3 regions of the Shewanella sp. ALD9 genome follow, and region 2 is predicted to be linked to each of the others. Evidence: predicted binding sites of a transcription regulator. Region 2 holds the regulator's gene; each other region holds the start of a gene.
What was found. Region 2 encodes LexA, which represses DNA repair genes until DNA is damaged. Its sites were predicted from a motif close to TACTGTATNNNNATACAGTA; they were not measured.

Region 1 (6,158 bases), on a different contig from region 2:
AGCGTATTTCGCATTATGTAGGCCATATGATGAGTACGATTCAACATTAACAATTTAATTAGAGTGATAATCAGAGCTGAATCACATTTTAAGGTTTAGCCATAGTTGAATGCCCCAACCTTGCATGTGTTATGGCAGAGCAATACCACTGTTATAATAAACCTTAGTAATATAAAACCTTAGCATTTAATGCTGGGTAAGCATTTCCATTGGGTTGAATATTGAGGTGTGAGTAAATCACGGCGCATGGCCCATTTTTGTTCTATTCCTTGTGCTGCCAGAAACACTGTATCGCGGCCATATCGTTGGTTGATGCCGTCAAGCGTATCCATCAAGGCATAATTGACCTTAGCGGTATTAAATAAATCAAATTGAAAATGTTTCTCGCTGGCTAAATCAACCAGGCCTACACCAATTTTGTAATAACGAACACCATTGCTAAATAATCTCGGGGCGGCGTCTGTCATGGCTTTGGTGAGTTCAATGGTGCAATTGGTTGGACACGGAAAATGTACGATAACTCTATAACTCACAGGCCGCTCGTCGTGGGGCGAATTACTGGCAAATAACAACATGGTTTTGCAATGTGAGCCTTGTTGACGAGCTTTACTTGCTGCGATGCCAACATGTTTACTCAATGCCTGTAATAGCGATTCAAAATCGCAAATACGTTCACCCACACTACGAGTGGAAAAAATTTGTTTTTTATCTGCCCTAGCCTCATCCCATTGTTTACACACTTCGCCGTTAAGTTCTCGCACGGTGCGTTCAATTTGAATACTAAATTGTTTTCTGGCTAGACTCGGTGGCATAGAGGCGAGATCGTATGCGCTGCGAATATTCATCAATTCAAGCTTTTTACTGATGCGCCTGCCAATCCCCCACACCTCTTTAACGGCAAGCTGGCGTAAAATGTCATTACATTGCTGCGCAGTGTCGATAACGCACACTCCTTTGTATCCCGGGATTTTTTTAGCGGCGTGATTGGCTATTTTAGCTAAGGTTAACGTTTGCCCCATGCCCACACAAACCGCCAGGCGGGCTTCTTTCCAAACGGCGCGACGAATTAACTGACCCTGGGTATGTAGGCATTTGATTGCGGGATAACAATGTTTAAAAGACAGAAAGCTTTCATCGATGGAGTACACATGTTGCTCTGGCGCAAAACGGCCTATTATTGCCATCATCTTTGCCGATAAATCGGCATACAATTCATAATTAGATGAACACACAATGACATTGCGCTGAATGCATAATGCTTTAGCTTGAAAGTAAGGCAAAAACTTCTCAATACCCGCCTCTTTTGCTTGCCGATTAGCCGCGACAATACAGCCATCGTTATTGCTCAATACAATAATCGGTCTGCCGCGCCAGTCAGGACGAAAAACCTGTTCTGCACTACAATAAAAAGCATTGGCATCGACTAAGGCAAACATTGTTACCTAACCTTTTTTGCTGATAAGCAGTGGGCTTTGACGATGACAACGAATTGAGCGAATAACCACACCTTCAATACTAAAGTCATCATAGTCGCAGATGGTCACAGGTAAATGTTGCTCATTAGACGACATCAGCATTCGCCGATGCATGTCGAGAATTTTACACACAAACTCACCATTAAAATTAGCCACTATCACGTCGCCATTTCTAGCCGTTTCATGACGATCGACAATCAATAAGTCACCATCATATATTCCCACACCTTGCATCGACTCACCTTGGGCTAAGCCGATAAAAGTGGAACTTGGATGCTGGATTAATATCTCATCAAGGCTGAGGCCTAATTGAAGGTACTCAGCGGCAGGAGATTCAAAACCGGTAATGCCGGCACTGGCTGCAATGGGAATAACGCGCATATGACAATCTCTAATATATATACTGTATAAAAACACAGTATATATTAGCGTTAAATTTTGTCAGCGCAAGTTTATTTGCTTTAAACCGCGACAAGCGGCAGTTATGTTCAATCGTTAACGCCGTTTTTATTGCCTCTGCACAACAACATCGGTCCATAACTAATGCTTCTTCAATGTAGCAAAGCGTCAATACATCAAAGTGATAGCTTCATTATTGATGAAATAATATGTCCAAGGTCAAAATATAATCAACGAGCTTGGTCTACACTGATAACAGGATCAAAAATCAAGCTAACCTATTTATTAAACAAACGAATAGACTTATTTCATATTGGCTCGGGGGTCTAGCATGACACTCGCAACATTCCATATCGACATGCACGATGATAACTGCTTACTGAACCTTGCTGGTGATTGGCAATTAGGCCAAGCACCGCTAGGCGCAGATATTTGTGCTGAGCTGCCATCTAATTGCCAATCTGTCACTTTAATCACCACAGAGTTGTCTCATTGGGATTCAAGCCTCGCCATTGCCTTATTACAATTATCTCGCTGGTGTGAGCAACATAAACTATCACTAGACACTCAACAAACACCTCAAGGGTTGCAGCAACTACTGCTGCTCGCTACCGATGTTGCGGTTTATCAACCCACTAATGAGGGTGCCCTAGGCGGGCTATGGCCGACCTTACGTCGAGGATTGATTAACCAAGGCTTACAAGTACACGATGGATTAGTATTTGTCGGTAACTGCACTTTGGCACTCGGGCGTTGGTTGGTTGGCAGAGCAAGAACTCGCCGGAGTGATATCGTTTTTTTTATCGAACAAGCTGGGCCTAAAGGGCTTGCGATTGTCACCTTAATTAGTCTGCTAGTGGGAATGATTTTGGCTTATTTAGGCTCGGTACAGCTGCGTCAATTAGGCGCCCAGGTATATGTGGCTAATTTAGTGGCTATCGGAATGGTGCGTGAAATGGGTGCCTTAATGACAGGCGTTATTATGGCTGGCCGAACTGGAGCCGCTTATGCTGCGCAATTAGGCACCATGCAAGTTAATGAAGAAATTGATGCGCTGCGAGTGATGGGCATTCCCACTATGGAGTTTCTGGTTTTACCGCGGTTATTAGCATTAATTTTTATTATGCCGCTAATGTGTATTTATTCGGATGTAATAGGCATGATTGGCGGTGCGTTAGTTGCTAACGGCATGGGCGTGAGTTATACCCAATATATTTTGCAAACCCAGGTTGCGATTGATTGGGTAGATATTTCCACTGGTTTAATAAAGAGTTTAATTTTTGGGTTTTTAATTGCGATTGCGGGTTGTCAGGCAGGACTGCTTTGCGGACGTGACTCGAATGCCGTTGGTTTAGCGACGACCCACGCAGTGGTTAAGGCCATTGTTTTTTTGGTTGTCTCCGATGCAGCGCTTAATATCTTATACGATAAATTAGGGATCTAACCATGGTTGATGATGCCTTTATCAGTGTACGTAATCTATCAGTCGGCTACGGCAGTACCGAGGTGCAAAAAAAACTCAACTTCGACATTAACAAGAATGATATCTTTTTTGTCATTGGCGGCAGTGGTTGTGGCAAAACAACCTTGCTCAAATCGATGGTGGGATTACTCACGCCACTACAAGGCGAAGTACTCTATCAAGGCAAAAACTTTTATCAAGCAGATGAACCCGAGCAGGTAGCAATGCTCAAAAATTGGGGGATTACCTTCCAAACAGGCGCATTGTTTTCGAGCATGTCGCTTGGCGAAAATGTGGCTTTACCCCTGCAGCTCTATACCGACCTTTCGGAGCGACAAATTGCAGAAGCCGTTGCCTATAAGCTAGCATTAGTTGGCTTAGCGGGCTTCGAGAAGTTTTACCCTGCCGAGTTAAGTGGCGGTATGCACAAACGCGCAGGATTAGCGCGGGCGCTGGCATTAGACCCTCAATTGTTATTTTTTGATGAACCCTCTGCGGGTTTAGACCCTATTAGCTCGATGCGTTTAGATCAATTGATCGTGCAAATATGCCAGGCGCTAGACTCTACCGTGATCATCGTGTCCCACGAGCTGCCCAGCATATTGTCAATCGGCACTCGCTGTGTGTTTTTGGATAATGAAACCAATACTATGCTCGATTGTGGTGACCCACGAGAATTAAAAATACACAGTAGCCAGCCTAGGGTTCGTCAATTTCTCAATCGCACCGAAAAATCGGAGATATCATGAGTAAAAGCCAACGACTTCCGCTTGCGATTGGTGCCTTTATTTTTGGCGCTATTATCTTAGTGTTTATTGCATTACTGTTCTTTTCTGGGGGGCGTATATTTGCAGAGAAAGCCCCTGTAGTGATGTTTTTCAACAGTTCAGTGCAAGGGTTACAGGTCGGCGCACCGGTAAAATTAAAAGGGGTCATAATAGGTGAAATAAGCGATATCAGTATCGATTTCCCTAACGACAGTAGCCAGGGTGTCACGGCTGCAGTTCATGCCGACTTATTGTTGAAACGTATCAATATTAAGGGGATCCAAGTAGGTGAAGAGTTTTTTTCACATGCCATCGATAACGGCTTACGCGCCCAGCTGAATTATCTGAGTTTACTCACCGGACTGCTATATGTTGAACTGGATTTCTTTCCCAACACCTCGCCGTTATTCCATGGCGAAAAAGACCAATTATTAGAATTGCCGACCATCGCGACTGATTTCGAATCGTTGTCCAAAGATCTGCAATCGTTAAACTTAAAAAGTTTAGTCAACAATGTCGACAATTTAGCCCAGCAGCTCAGTGACATTGCTGCCAGCGGAAAAATACAGCAAGCATTGGATAATTTTGATCATGCTGCCATCGCAGTTAAAAATACCGCGGTTAATTTGGACAGCACTCAGGCAGCGTTAGGTAAAAATGGGCTTGAAGTACTGTTAAAACTCGATAATTTACTGGTGCAATTAAATAATGATGAACCCAAGCTCGTTGAGTCGCTGAACCATAGTTTAACTGAATTACGCAATACACTATTAAGCATGAATCAGCTTGCAAACCAAGCAGGTAACACACTCGACCAAAACTCGCCCTTGTTGATAGAACTCACCAGTACCTTGGAAGAAATCCGCCGCACAGCTCGATCATTACGTAGCTTGACTGAAACCTTAGATGAACAACCTGAGGCCATCATACGCGGTAAAAAAGCCCTACCTTTAGGAGAATAATGTCATGGGGAAATATGGAGTTTGGACCATTAACTGGGGGATCGGTTTACTGCTATTGAGTTTAGTGAGTGGCTGCCAAAGCTCTCCCGAAAAACAGTACTTTGTGTTAACTGCAATACCCAACCAAATAGTGTCGGGCAGTACTGCGTTAGAGTATGACATTGGTATAGGGCCAATTGACGTCGCCGAATACTTACATTTTACACAGCTGATGTATCAACTTGACGATGGTAACCTGCAACGATTTGCCAATAGTTATTGGGCTGAACCGCTTGAACAAGGAATCAGCCGGGTCATGAGTATCAATCTCAGCCAAAGCGATAACCGTCGTAACCTAGTGTTATTTCCTTGGCAAGCAGACAACAGCCCCCTGTACAGCATTAAAATCAAGGTTATTTCCCTCAACCGAGATGGCAATAATGCCAGACTCAATGCCAACTGGGAGCTAACAAACAATCCATTAAACCAAACATTGGCAAAACAAAATTTTATCGCGGTCACTAATGCAGGTTCGACGGCAGCGGAGTTGGTCAGCGCGTACAGCAACTTATTGGCTCAGTTGGCAAAGGAAATTGATAAATCATTACCACAACATTCAGATTAAACACTCCAGCCTACTGTCAGCATTCTCGCGTCAGAGTTGTCGCGTCAGAGTTGTCGCGTCAGAGTTGTCGCGTCAGCGATGTTGTGTAAGCTTTGTTGTGTAAGCTTTGTTGTATGAGCGGTGGTGTGAGCGGTGGAGTAAATCATAAATCTAACTATTAAGCTGTTTTACAGCGTATTGAGTAAACAAACTCAAACAATAACGCTATCTATAGCACTACTTATAGCACTATCAATACTGATGCCAACCCCAAGAAAATACCAACCCAACACAGTTAGGTGGCTTAAGCACTGGCAGCGTTAATATTACAAAGCCTAACTCACTTTTATCCCAAGTTTAGGTTAATTATGCTGATGATAATCAACTGCTCTTATCTGTGCCTCTCAAATAAACAATACAGCCAATAAACATCAAACCAGCACATATTCAGCCACGCATTTCATTGCTTAACTTAGCGTTAGTTAAATTTGCTAACAATTCGAACATTGA
Region 2 (6,158 bases):
TTGGGAAAAACAACACGTTGACGGATATTACCGAACACCAAAAGTGCCACTTACCTAAAGTTTCGTTATACATATGGCCGGTCCATTTAGGCAGCCAATAGTAAGCCGCCGCCATAATGGAGAATATCGCCCCAGTCACCAGTACATAATGGAAGTGAGCCACGACAAAGTAAGTGTCGTGGTATTGGAAATCAGCAGGGGTAATTGCCAGCATCAAGCCCGAAAAGCCACCAATGGTAAACAGGATGATAAATGCCACTGCAAACAGCATTGGAGTTTCAAATGTCATTGAACCGCGCCACATAGTGGCGACCCAATTAAACACTTTCACCCCGGTTGGAATGGCAATCAACATGGTGCAATACATGAAAAACAATTCGGCAAAAACAGGCATACCAGTAGTAAACATGTGATGTGCCCATACCAAAAATGACAGAATGGCAATACTGGCAGTGGCGTAAACCATCGAGGAGTAACCAAACAGCTTTTTACGGCTAAAGGTTGGTACTATCGCGGAGATAATACCGAAGGACGGTAAAATCATGATGTAAACTTCGGGATGGCCAAAGAACCAGAAAATATGCTGGAACATCACCGGATCGCCACCACCTGCAGCATCAAAAAAGCTAGTACCAAAAAACTTATCGGTTAATACCATGGTGACCGCACCTGCGAGCACCGGCATTACTGCAATCAGTAAAAATGCGGTAATGAGCCAAGTCCACACAAACAAAGGTAACTTCATCCAGGTCATGCCAGGAGCTCGCAAGTTTACAATGGTTACAATGACGTTAATTGCGCCCATTATCGAACTTATTCCCATTATGTGAATGGAGAAAACAAATAGGGCGGTACTGTCAGGACTATAGGTGGTTGAGAGCGGAGCATAGAATGTCCAGCCAAAGTTAGGGCCGCCGCCTTCCATAAAGAGTGAACCTAATAAAATGGTAAAGGCGAAGGGTAAAATCCAAAAACTCCAGTTGTTCATTCGCGGTAGTGCCATATCTGGGGCACCAATCATCATTGGAATTAACCAGTTTGCTAACCCGGTAAAAGCGGGCATCACCGCCCCAAACACCATGATGAGGCCATGAACTGTGGTCATCTGATTAAAAAAGTTAGGTTCTACTAGCTGTAATCCAGGCTGAAATAATTCAGCTCGAATCACCATTGCCATCGCACCGCCAGTAAGAAACATAATGAAACTAAACCATAAATACAGCGAGCCGATATCTTTATGGTTAGTGGTGAGTAGCCAGCGCATTAGCCCCTTCGGAGCACCGTGATGATGATCATCATGAGCGGTAGCCAGTGTATCGTGCGTTGTTGTGCTCATTGTTTTCCCCTACTGTCCATGGCTAGCGACATCGGCAGGTTGCACCGCTTCGCCAGAATTATTGCCCCACGCATTGCGCTCATAAGTAATCACAGCCGCCATCTTTTGCGGGCTAAGTTGACTACTAAATGCCTGCATTGCGGTACCTGGTTTTCCGTGCATAACGATATCGATATGTCCGCTAACCGGTCCAGTAACAACAGGGCTGCCAATAAGTGAAGGGAAAGCGCCTGGTAAACCAGCGCCAGTGGCTTGGTGACATGCAGCACATGTCGTAGTATAAACCTGCTCACCTTCAGCAATTAATTGCTCCAAGGTTAACGTGGGCAGATCCTCTGGTACAACAGCTTCTGCTAAGGCTTCGACAGCTTGATTGGCTTTGTCGGTAACCGCATCGGTAATGTCAGTTGTCGTTGCTGCAATAGTATTTGCTGCATCGGTTACTGCTTTACTTGGTTCGGTGCTTGCCTCGTTACTGCCTAAAAAGTTGCCTATATCAGCAGCTTGAACTACATCACCGCTATTATTGCCCCACGCATTACGCTCAAAGGTAATGACTGCGGCAATTTCTTGGGCGCTAAGTTGCTTTGCAAAGGCTTGCATTGCAGTACCTGGTTTACCGTTTAAGACGATATTCAGATGATCGTTAACAGGGCCTTTTATGATAGGGCTGCCAATTAATGATGGGAATACACCAGGAAGACCCGCACCATTGGGTTGGTGACAAGCGGCGCACCTAGCAATATAGATTTGTTCACCTTGTGAGGTTAGCTCCTCAATAGACAAGGTTTTAGACATTGATGCCGCAGCGGCTGCAGCTGCATTGCTTGCTAGTTTTTTTTGCTCCACTAACCAATTATCAAAATCGGCCTCCGATAATGCTTGCACCACAATCGGCATGAAACCATGGTCTTTACCGCATAACTCGGCACATTGGCCACGATACGTTCCAGGCTTATCAATACGAGTCCAGGCTTCGTTGATAAAGCCTGGATTGGCATCTTTTTTAACGGCAAACGCGGGTACCCACCATGAATGGATAACATCATCAGATGTCATCAAGAAGCGCACTTTTTGGTTAATGGGCAGTACTAATGGCTTATCGACTTCAAGGAGGTAATGCTCGCCTTTGGCCTCACTGCCATCAATTTGTGCTCTGGGAGTGGATAATGTGCTGTAAAATTCGATGTCTTTATCAAAATAGCTGTAATGCCACTTCCACTGCGACCCGGTAATTTTTATTGTGAGATCAGCATCACTGGGATCTTCCATAGCAATCAAGGTTTTGGTGGCTGGAATAGCCATGCCGATTAAGATGATGAAAGGGATGACGGTCCAAGCAATTTCCACTTTGGTACTTTCGTGAAAATTGGCCGCGACAGCGCCTTTTGATTTGCGGTGATAAATCATTGAGTAAATCATGATCCCAAACACCACTAACCCAATTGCACAACAGATGTAAAGAATCGTCATGTGGAGGTCATAAACCTTGCCACTGATATCTGTCACGCCTTGAGTCATGTTGAGGGGCATTTCTGATGCCCCAAGCGGAAGTGCTACAAACACCACCAGTAAACAATACAACCATTGCTTCACAAGACTACTCCTCTGCTAATTGCAAATAGCAACTACAAAGAAGAGTCACACAGTAATTCTCTGCTCTATGCAAACTCTTCGGTTCCCGAAAAAAGTTTGATGACCTCAAAGTACTTTGGTGGCTGTAAACATACGGTCTACGGTTTTATTGTTAGCTGTGCACCACGCTTGTACCTACTACTGAACTTATCAATTTTGATTTGGCTCATTTGTCTGAAAGTAATCTTGATTACTACCATTCACGTCCAATTAAAGATAAAAAATGTTTCATCCTTGTTAACCACATTACTTGTAGATTAAACATTGATCAAGATCACTTTGTTGGCTAATAGGCTGAAAAAAGATGAAAAAAAACCCTGAATTCAATACAGGGCTTGGTAATGAAGGGTTCGTGCTTAGTGAAATGAGCAAAAATTACTTGTTCCATTTGCTAATGTAGGGCTAACAAGTTGATGTTTGTGAGGTAAGTGAGCATTCACATCTTCAATTACCACCCCTAATGCACGTGCACTTTTGGCGACAATTTCTAAACGGCGACTATCGCGAGCATCAAGTGAGCTTGTCCAAGTTACTACTGCGCTCGATGTACCGCTAGTGAGCGCTTTCTCCATGGCCCATAATGTTTCGACTTCATCTTTGGTGTGCACCAGTAAAATGCGATCCATTCTTACACCAGCACTTGCCAGCATATGTTTATAGCCAATATGCGGCGGACTAATTAATACAATCCATCTGCCTTGCTGGCTCAATATTGCTAACTGGCTGCACAATTGGCTCAGTTCAGCTTCACCTTGGGTGACAGTTTGTAATGTTTGAATGGTTTGGGTGCCATGCAGTTCTGTTTCAGTTAAATCTACCCATAAGCCCGGGTGGCGTGGCGCGATGCCCATTAGTTTGTTCATAACCAATCTCCATTACGGATAACGCCAACGGCAAGCCCTTCGATGGTTAGGCTTTGGCAACTTAAATCTACTTTTATCGGATTGTAATCTTCATTTTCGGCATGCAGATAAATCACATTACCTTTTTGTTCAAATCGTTTTACGGTGACGTCATCATCAACACGTGCCACAACAACCTGGCCATTACGTGCTTGCTGCATTTTATGTACAGCGAGTAAGTCGCCTTCTAAAATGCCGATGTTTTTCATGCTGTCACCACGCACTCGCAATAAAAAATCTGCGGCGGGTTTAAACATGTTTGGATCGACTTGATAGTATTGTTCTACATGCTCTTGGGCCAAAATAGGTTCACCAGCAGCAACCTGTCCAATGAGTGGCAGACCGGTTTCAACCTGTTCTTCATGAGGTAAACGAATGCCTCTTGAGGTACCAGGCATGATCTCGATAAAGCCTTTTTTGGCTAATGCTTTTAAATGCTCTTCGGCGGCATTAGCACTTTTAAAGCCAAGACGATTCGCAATTTCAGCACGAGTGGGTGGCATACCTGTTTCGGCGATATTGTTTTTAATTAAGTCTAAAATTTCTGCTTGGCGCGGCGTTAACGGTCTCATGATGATTCCTGTCTTTTTATACAGTGACTGTCATTATATACAGTGTTTGTGTTCGCGCAAGTATTAACCAACTATTTTTTGTATTTTGTTGATTAAGTATCACTCAACAATATGTTTTAATTAACTATTACTAATTTTCTGTCTTATGTTATTTCTGATAGTGAGAGCTTAAACGTAAAGATAGATCGGTCTGATAGTGTAAGCAGGGTGGTTTCTGGTATCCTATACGACAATATTACAGTGGCTTATGTTGCGAAAATAACCATGTCAAAACCAGATTCAATATTTTTACGAGCATTAAGATGGATTCAAAAGTGGATGGTACAGACCATTGTGGTCCCTCACGATCCTTTTGATGACCTCAATATAGATCCAACTAAACCTTTGGTTTATTTAATGAAAACGGAATCTATTAGCGATATTGCCGCGTTGAGCGAAATCACCGAGGGCTTTGGTCTGCCCAGTCCTTATGAGCCATTACAGCTTGATGGCTTAACCGTGCCTCGAGTGGTCTGTTTAGAGGGCCGCAAACCACTATTTGGTAAACGTGAAAGTGGTGACAAATTCCTTAATTATTTTACCAGTTTATTGTCACTTCATAGTGAGAGCCCTGAATTAGATATACAGTTGGTTCCTGTTTGCCTTTATTGGGGACGTACCCCAGGTAAAGAAGAAGACAGCATGAAAGCTGCAGTATTTGAACGTGAAAACCCTACGTGGTTACGTAAATGGTTAATGATTTTATTTTTAGGACGCCATAATTTCGTCCAGTTTTCTAATGCATTATCGCTTCGTCATATGGCCGATGAACATGGTACTGATAAAAGAATTGCTCACAAATTGACCCGAGTCGCCCGTGTGCATTTCCGCCGTCAACGCAAAGTGATGACGGGGCCACAATTACCGAATCGACAAGCGTTGTTTGCCTCTTTATTAAAATCAGAATCTATCAAAAAAGCCATTGAAGAAGAGTCTGCAAATAAGAAAGTAACAGTCGAGAAAGCGCGTGAAACCGCCATTGAATACCTTGATGAAATTGCCGCTGACTATTCTGATAGTTTGGTGCGTATTGCCGAACGTTTCCTGACTTGGTTATGGAACAAATTATACAGTGGCATCAATATCAAAGGTGCCGAGCAAGTAAGACAGTTACATCATGATGGCCATGAAATTGTTTACGTTCCTTGTCATCGTAGCCATATGGATTACTTGCTACTGTCGTATATTTTGTATTATCAGGGCATGGTTCCGCCGCACATTGCTGCCGGTATTAACCTTAATTTTTGGCCAGCAGGGCCGATGTTCCGCCGTGGTGGGGCATTCTTTATCCGTCGTAGTTTTAATGGTAATAAACTTTATACCGCAGTATTTCGTGAATATTTAGATCAGTTATTTGCTAAGGGTTATGCGGTCGAGTATTTCACTGAAGGAGGTCGTTCGCGTACAGGACGTTTGTTAGCGCCTAAAACCGGTATGTTGGCTATGACAATTAACAGTGTGCTACGTGGGATAGAGCGCCCAGTAACCTTAGTACCCGTGTATTTAGGTTATGACCATGTGATGGAAGTGGCGACGTACCACAAAGAATTAAGCGGTAAGAAAAAGAAAAAAGAATCTGTATGGCAGGTATTTGGTGCTATTCGTAAGTTAGGCAATTTTGGCCAAGGTTATGTGAATTTTGGTGAGCCGATTAATTTACAACAGTTCTTAAAT
Region 3 (6,158 bases), on a different contig from region 2:
AAAATAGGCGTCACAACTTTACTATTAGGAAATTGCTTTTCAACATTGCTTTTAGACTGTTGTGCAATTTCTCTTTCTGTGTCGTTTGCCACAAAAATCGCGCTTAAATAGCTAGAACCTTTATCGCAAAACTGTCCGCTTGCATCAAAAGGGTCAATGTTCACCCAGTAATGTTCTAACAGCTCGGTGTAACTCACTTTGCTAGGATCGTATGTTATTTCAACCGCTTCATAATGACCACTGTGGTTACCATTATAGGTAGGGTCTTTGATGTTTCCGCCAGTAAATCCTGAGACCACATCGGTTACGCCATCAAGCTTTTCAAAATCTGATTCCATACACCAAAAACATCCACCAGCTAAAATGGTTTTATCTGCTGTGGCATTAGATGCATAAGACAATAAACTTGCTGCAAATATCGTTAACACTAGTGTGCTTTTCATAACACTCTCCTTTATTTTCCTAGGTTATTAGTATGTTTGTCTGTAAATATCTACTATATGAACTTAATGGTTTAAAAGTTCACAATGACATTTACAAAGTTCCTAATGGTGAGTTAACACAGTTATATTTCCGAAATACCTAGACTGTAATGCAAGTAACTCTTGCCAATTTAGCTTTTCGCTTTAGCCTTCTTTTTATACGTTTTTTTAAAACTGCGCTTTGGCGCGCTACTGGCAACACCTTGTAATGCTGAGGGTAACTGGCTCGATGCTTGAGTGATGAGGCCATCTAATTGGCTCAACAATGGCTGCATAAAAGCATCATACTTTAAACGTTTTTGGCTGATAGCATCCAAGCTATTTTCCCATAATGCGGTCATGTCGGGCGTGGTTGCTGATTCGGGTAAACTGCGGATTAAGCCAGTACCCACAGGGGTGGCCAATATCGATTTACCCTGGCGAATTAAATAACCGCGTTTAAACAGCAATTCAATAATTCCTGCACGTGTGGCCTCTGTACCTAAACCATCGGTTTCTTTAAGGATTTTTTTAATCTCGCTGTTTGTCACATAACGGCTAATACCCGTCATCGCGCCCAATAATGTCGCATCGGTAAAATGCTTCGGCGCTTGGGTCATTTTCTGTAGTAATTCACCACGCTGACAATGCAAAATTTGACCTTTAACCAGTGGCGGTAAAGACTGTACCGCGTCTTCATTGTCGTCGTCGCTGCTAGTTGAATTAGAACTAGATTGATTTGCAGTGGCAGAACGTTTAAACAGTTGTTTCCAGCCTAAGGTTTTATCTTGACGTGCTTTAGTGGTAAATAATCCACCGGCAATGGTCACTTCAACTGCGGTTTCTGCATAGATATAAGCGGGATAGAACTGGGCTAAATATTGCCTTGCCACATGTTGATATAACTTAGCTTCGTTGCTTGATAATGTCGATAAATTAGCCACCTTTTCAGTTGGCACTATCGCATGGTGAGCATCTACTTTAGTGTCATCCCACGCTTTAGATTTAAGTTTACTATTAGGAGACTCACAACCCTCAATTAAGCCTGAAGCGCCTTTGAGCACGGCGTCCAATACTTTTGGCGCCAAAGCATGCTGATCTTTAGGTAAATAGCGACTGTCTGAGCGCGGATAAGTAATCAATTTGTGGCGCTCATACAAACTTTGGCAAGTATCCAGTACCTCTTTCGCTGACAGGCCAAAACGTTTAGCTGCATCTATTTGCAGTGCCGATAAGCTGTAAGGTAATGGTGGGTTTTGGCGCTTATCTTTAGCCTCAATTTTAGTGACTTCCGCTGGTTTCCCATTGATACGGGCAACGACATTTTCGGCTAAACCTTTAGCTAATACTCGTCCGTCTTCATCCATATATGGCTGACATGCTTCGCTAGGTTGCCATTTTGCGGTGAATGCTTGTTGTTGGTCTGTCAATAAATGGGCTAATACTTCGTAAAATGCTTTAGGGGTAAAATCAGCGATTTCATCATCGCGGCGTACCACTAACCCGAGTAACGGTGTTTGTACTCGACCAACCGACAACACGCCTTGATAGCCGACTTTACGGCCTTGAATCGTGTAGGCTCGGGTCATGTTCATGCCATATAGCCAATCAGCACGGCTGCGGGCCAATGCAGAGGTCGATAATGGAATAAACTCTCGGTTACTGCGTAATTGCCCTAATGCACGTTTTACCGCTTGTGGGTTTAAGTCACTGATTAACAAGCGCTGAACTTGACTCAGCTTGTCTCCTTTTACACCCAGATAAGAAATCACTTCATCGACCAGCAACTGCCCTTCGCGGTCTGGATCGCCAGCATTAATGATCGATGATGCTTGCTTGACCAATTTTCGTAACACCGTAAGTTGACTGCGTGTTTTAGGTTTTGGCTGTAGTTTCCACGTTTGTGGCACGATGGGAAGGTGTTCGAGTTTCCATGACTTAAATGCATCGTCATAGGCGTCCGGTTCTGCTTGTTCGAGCAAATGGCCAATACACCATGACACGCAATCACCATTAGCAGCAGTGATAAAGCCATCACCTTTTTTATGTGGTTTTGGCAGAACATCGGCAATAGCACGACCTAAACTGGGTTTTTCAGCAATATATAAAATCATAATCCACTGTTGGGTCGCTAATATTCAATGAAATGAACCGCGCCACTTAACTGTATAAATTTACAGTATAGATTAGCGTTAAATACGCCAAGCTGCAAATATGAAATAATTAACCACTTAGTCACTTAAATCATTACAATGCGCAGGTTCACTTCCAAACACGACAAACAGATGAAACTCGGCCACCGCTTAGCACATATCAACATGATGATCCCCAATGGTTACACTCATATTTGGGATTGCTGTTGCGACCATGGATTACTCGGCGCCGCGTTGCTTGACAGACATGCTGCCACGATTCATTTTGTCGACATTGTGCCAGCATTGATGCAGCAGTTAACCGCCAAGCTCGAACGTTTTTACCCACAGCAAAACCAACCAAAATGGCAGGTACATTGTGTTGATGTGTCAGCGATCCCTTTGGATCAAGATGAGCATACACCCTTAGTGATTATTGCCGGAGTGGGTGGAGATTTGATGATCGAGTTTGTTAGGTCACTTTGCCAGCAATATTCGAACCGAAAAATCGATTTTATCTTGTGTCCAGTTCATCATCAATATGAGTTACGCCAACAACTTATCAAGCTTGATTGTGAATTAATTGACGAAAAACTGATTGAAGAAAACCGTCGTTTCTACGAAATCCTTTATATCAGACGTGATCCCAAACTCCCCGCGAATGTTGCTAATGATCCGCTTACAGACATTGACCCTATAGGCAGTGTAATTTGGCAAGCGAGTGATGCTGTACAGCAAGACATTGCTATGCGTTATTTAGCTAAAACGATTGCGCACTACAGTCGCATCAATCAATCTCGTTCAGGAAACACCTCTCAAGCACTAAAAGAGTATCAACAGGTAAACATCGCTTTAAAATAATGCCTAAAACGCTTCAATTGGCAGTCCATTTCTGGGTATATAAAGTATCAAGGACGCTACGCCGTAAATGACAAGGACGGACTTCGTCCTGCAATAAAGAGCTGGATTCCCGATCAGCTGCATCTCAGGAATGACGTAATTGCAGTATGACTACCCATGTAGTTTTCTATGTAAAATATCGTACTTTGGTTTTTTAGTAGAAGGCCGTGGATAGGTGTCATCATTTAAGGTTAACGTTGCTTCACCAAGGCTTATTGGGCCACCATTAAGCTGACTTTTCCATCTAACAAGATACTTAGCTGGAGGTAACTTAGGAAGATTAAAATAAAAAATAGTCCCAGGATCTTTTGGCACTTGAACATCTAAGTTAAGTAAATAACCATCATTATTTCTAATGACTATTGAATGCAAAGTCACACTACTTTCAAACGTTACCTTCAAAGATCGCGTAGGCTCGATAGTAAACTCAATCGTCACATCGCTATTATTCGCAGAAAGCTCACTAGCATATATATTATTTGATACCAGCAAAGCGAAAAAGATCATGGTTAGGCAACGATAAACTCTCATTTCAATATCCTTTCTTATAACTAAATTTAATGAGCTGACCGCATGGTCCAAACACAGCAACGATTTCCTTTATCGACTTAGTACTTTTCTTTTGCGGCTAGCACAAAGTGCCTGTATGAATGATGGGTGTAATCCAATATCGACACGGATTATGTTTACAAACCGCAGACAAGGCACCTAATAACGCATCTTGATGATCCACAGGATGCATAATTTCAAACTTACAAAATTCCCTGTAGCCTTCAACTTGCTCTTTGATATTAAAATGGCTGTGTTCGCGGCTAAAACCGCAAATATTACCTAGGCTAAAACCAGATAAAAACTCAAGCTCAATCAAGGTATCAACGATGTCGTCCTTAATATCATTTTGGGCGATCAGCACTAACAATTGCTCCGTGATCATTGACGTTTCTCCAGCCAGTAATAAAGGATTGGTAACAAATAAAGGGTTGTAATGGTTGATGTCAGCAAACCGCCAATAACAACAATGGCTAATGGCTTTTGGATTTCAGCACCAGGGCCCGATGCAAACACCAATGGCATTAAGCCAAACATGGCTGTCGTGGCGGTCATCAAAATAGGCCGTAAACGTCTTGCTGCACCTTGCTCGACTCGCGCCAATAAACTGCTAAAGACATGTTTGGTCTGCTCGTAATAACTCACCATCACCACACCGTTAAGTACCGCGACGCCGAGTAATGCAATAAAACCAACCGAAGCAGGCACAGATAAATACTCGCCCGAAACATACAAGCTCACGATCCCGCCCATCATAGCAAAGGGGACGTTAGCCAAAATCAAGCCCGCTTTAGCAAGCGAACCAAAAGTGGTAAACAAAATGAGAGTAATAAGCGCAATGGCGACGGGAATAACCAGTAATAAGTTATTAGTGGCACGTTGTTGATTTTCAAACTCGCCACCAAAACTGACACTGTAACCGCTAGGTAACTTAACCTCAGCGTCAATTTTCGCGTTGAGTTCTTCAACAAAACTGACTATGTCTCGGCCCTGCACGTTGGTCGTAATCACCGAGAAACGATCACCTTGTTCGCGTTCAATTAAAATAGGGCCTTCTTTGTAGGTTAATTTAGCGATATCGGTAAGACGTTTTAATGAATGATCAGGCATCACCAACAACTGATTCTGCAGCTCATTAATACTACTCAACCCGCCTTGATTATTGGCGATCAATACTGGGGTACGCTTTTTACCTTGCAGCACTTCGGTCACAACAACACCTTCAAGTTGGCTTTTTAAATACCGCGAAAACTCCATGGTGCTCATGCCAAAGCCACGTGCCAGCTCATTATCTAGGGTTAAGTTAATAAATGGACTGCCCTCAATCATGGCCATTTTCACATCGATACTGCCACTGGTGTCACTGACAAGCTGCTCAATTTGGGCCGTTAATTGCCCAAGAGTATCAATATCGGTGCCAAAGACTTTAATGGCCACATCACCAATACTGCCAGTAAGCATTTCAGAGACGCGCATCTGAATAGGTTGAGTAAAATTAAAATTTACTCCAGGAAAATTAAGCAGTTCAGTGCGAATAGCATCAATCAGTTGCGTCTTGTCAGCAAAGCGCCACTCGTCTCGCGGTGCGAGCTCCAAAAATACATCGGTTTCATTTAGCCCCATAGGATCTAAACCAATTTCATCAGAACCGGTCCGCGCAACCATTTGTTTAATTTCTGGCACCTTATCAAGCAAGGTAATTTGAATTTGCTTGTCGATAGCAATCGACGCTTCAAGCGAAATAGAAGGTGATTTTTCTAGCTGTAAAATAATATCGCCTTCATCCAATGTCGGCATAAAGGTTTTACCCACAAGACTAAATAGCCCTAAACTCACCACTAACAGCGTAAACGACACGATGATAAACGGCTTTTTATAGGTAAACGTCTTTTTTAAACTGCTCAAATAAGCCGCTTTTAGTTTCTCTATCGCTTTAGGCTCTTGTGCAGACTTTTCGTTAACCAGATAAGATGCAATAACTGGAATAACCGTAAGCGACAACACCAATGCCGATAACATGGCAAAGACAATCGTGACAGCCACGGGCGTAAATAATTTGCCCTCTAAGCCGGTTAATGTCAGTAAGGGAGAAAACACAATCATCACAATGACAGTG

Region 1: the regulator LexA is predicted to act here: its motif matches at 1,877-1,896, upstream of umuD (translesion error-prone DNA polymerase V autoproteolytic subunit).
Region 3: the regulator LexA is predicted to act here: its motif matches at 2,624-2,643, upstream of CXF88_RS10135 (DNA topoisomerase III).

Annotation. Positions count from the first base shown of each region.
Region 1 is NZ_PJCD01000042.1:117,199-123,356, forward strand. Features, by position in the region: gene CXF88_RS18805 (hypothetical protein) at 1-14, opposite strand, end outside; gene CXF88_RS18810 (Y-family DNA polymerase) at 180-1,436, opposite strand; gene umuD (translesion error-prone DNA polymerase V autoproteolytic subunit) at 1,443-1,856, opposite strand; gene CXF88_RS18820 (ABC transporter permease) at 2,206-3,318, shown strand; gene CXF88_RS18825 (ATP-binding cassette domain-containing protein) at 3,321-4,085, shown strand; gene CXF88_RS18830 (MlaD family protein) at 4,082-5,065, shown strand; gene CXF88_RS18835 (PqiC family protein) at 5,070-5,669, shown strand.
Region 2 is NZ_PJCD01000001.1:144,039-150,196, forward strand. Features, by position in the region: gene ctaD (cytochrome c oxidase subunit I) at 1-1,336, opposite strand, end outside; gene coxB (cytochrome c oxidase subunit II) at 1,346-2,932, opposite strand; gene CXF88_RS00725 (SulA-like leucine-rich domain-containing protein) at 3,328-3,834, opposite strand; gene lexA (transcriptional repressor LexA) at 3,831-4,445, opposite strand; gene plsB (glycerol-3-phosphate 1-O-acyltransferase PlsB) at 4,710-6,158, shown strand, end outside.
Region 3 is NZ_PJCD01000003.1:575,673-581,830, reverse strand. Features, by position in the region: gene msrA (peptide-methionine (S)-S-oxide reductase MsrA) at 1-443, opposite strand, end outside; gene CXF88_RS10135 (DNA topoisomerase III) at 614-2,575, opposite strand; gene CXF88_RS10130 (tRNA (adenine(22)-N(1))-methyltransferase TrmK) at 2,747-3,454, shown strand; gene CXF88_RS10125 (hypothetical protein) at 3,605-4,024, opposite strand; gene CXF88_RS10120 (DUF3240 family protein) at 4,122-4,427, opposite strand; gene CXF88_RS10115 (CusA/CzcA family heavy metal efflux RND transporter) at 4,424-6,158, opposite strand, start outside.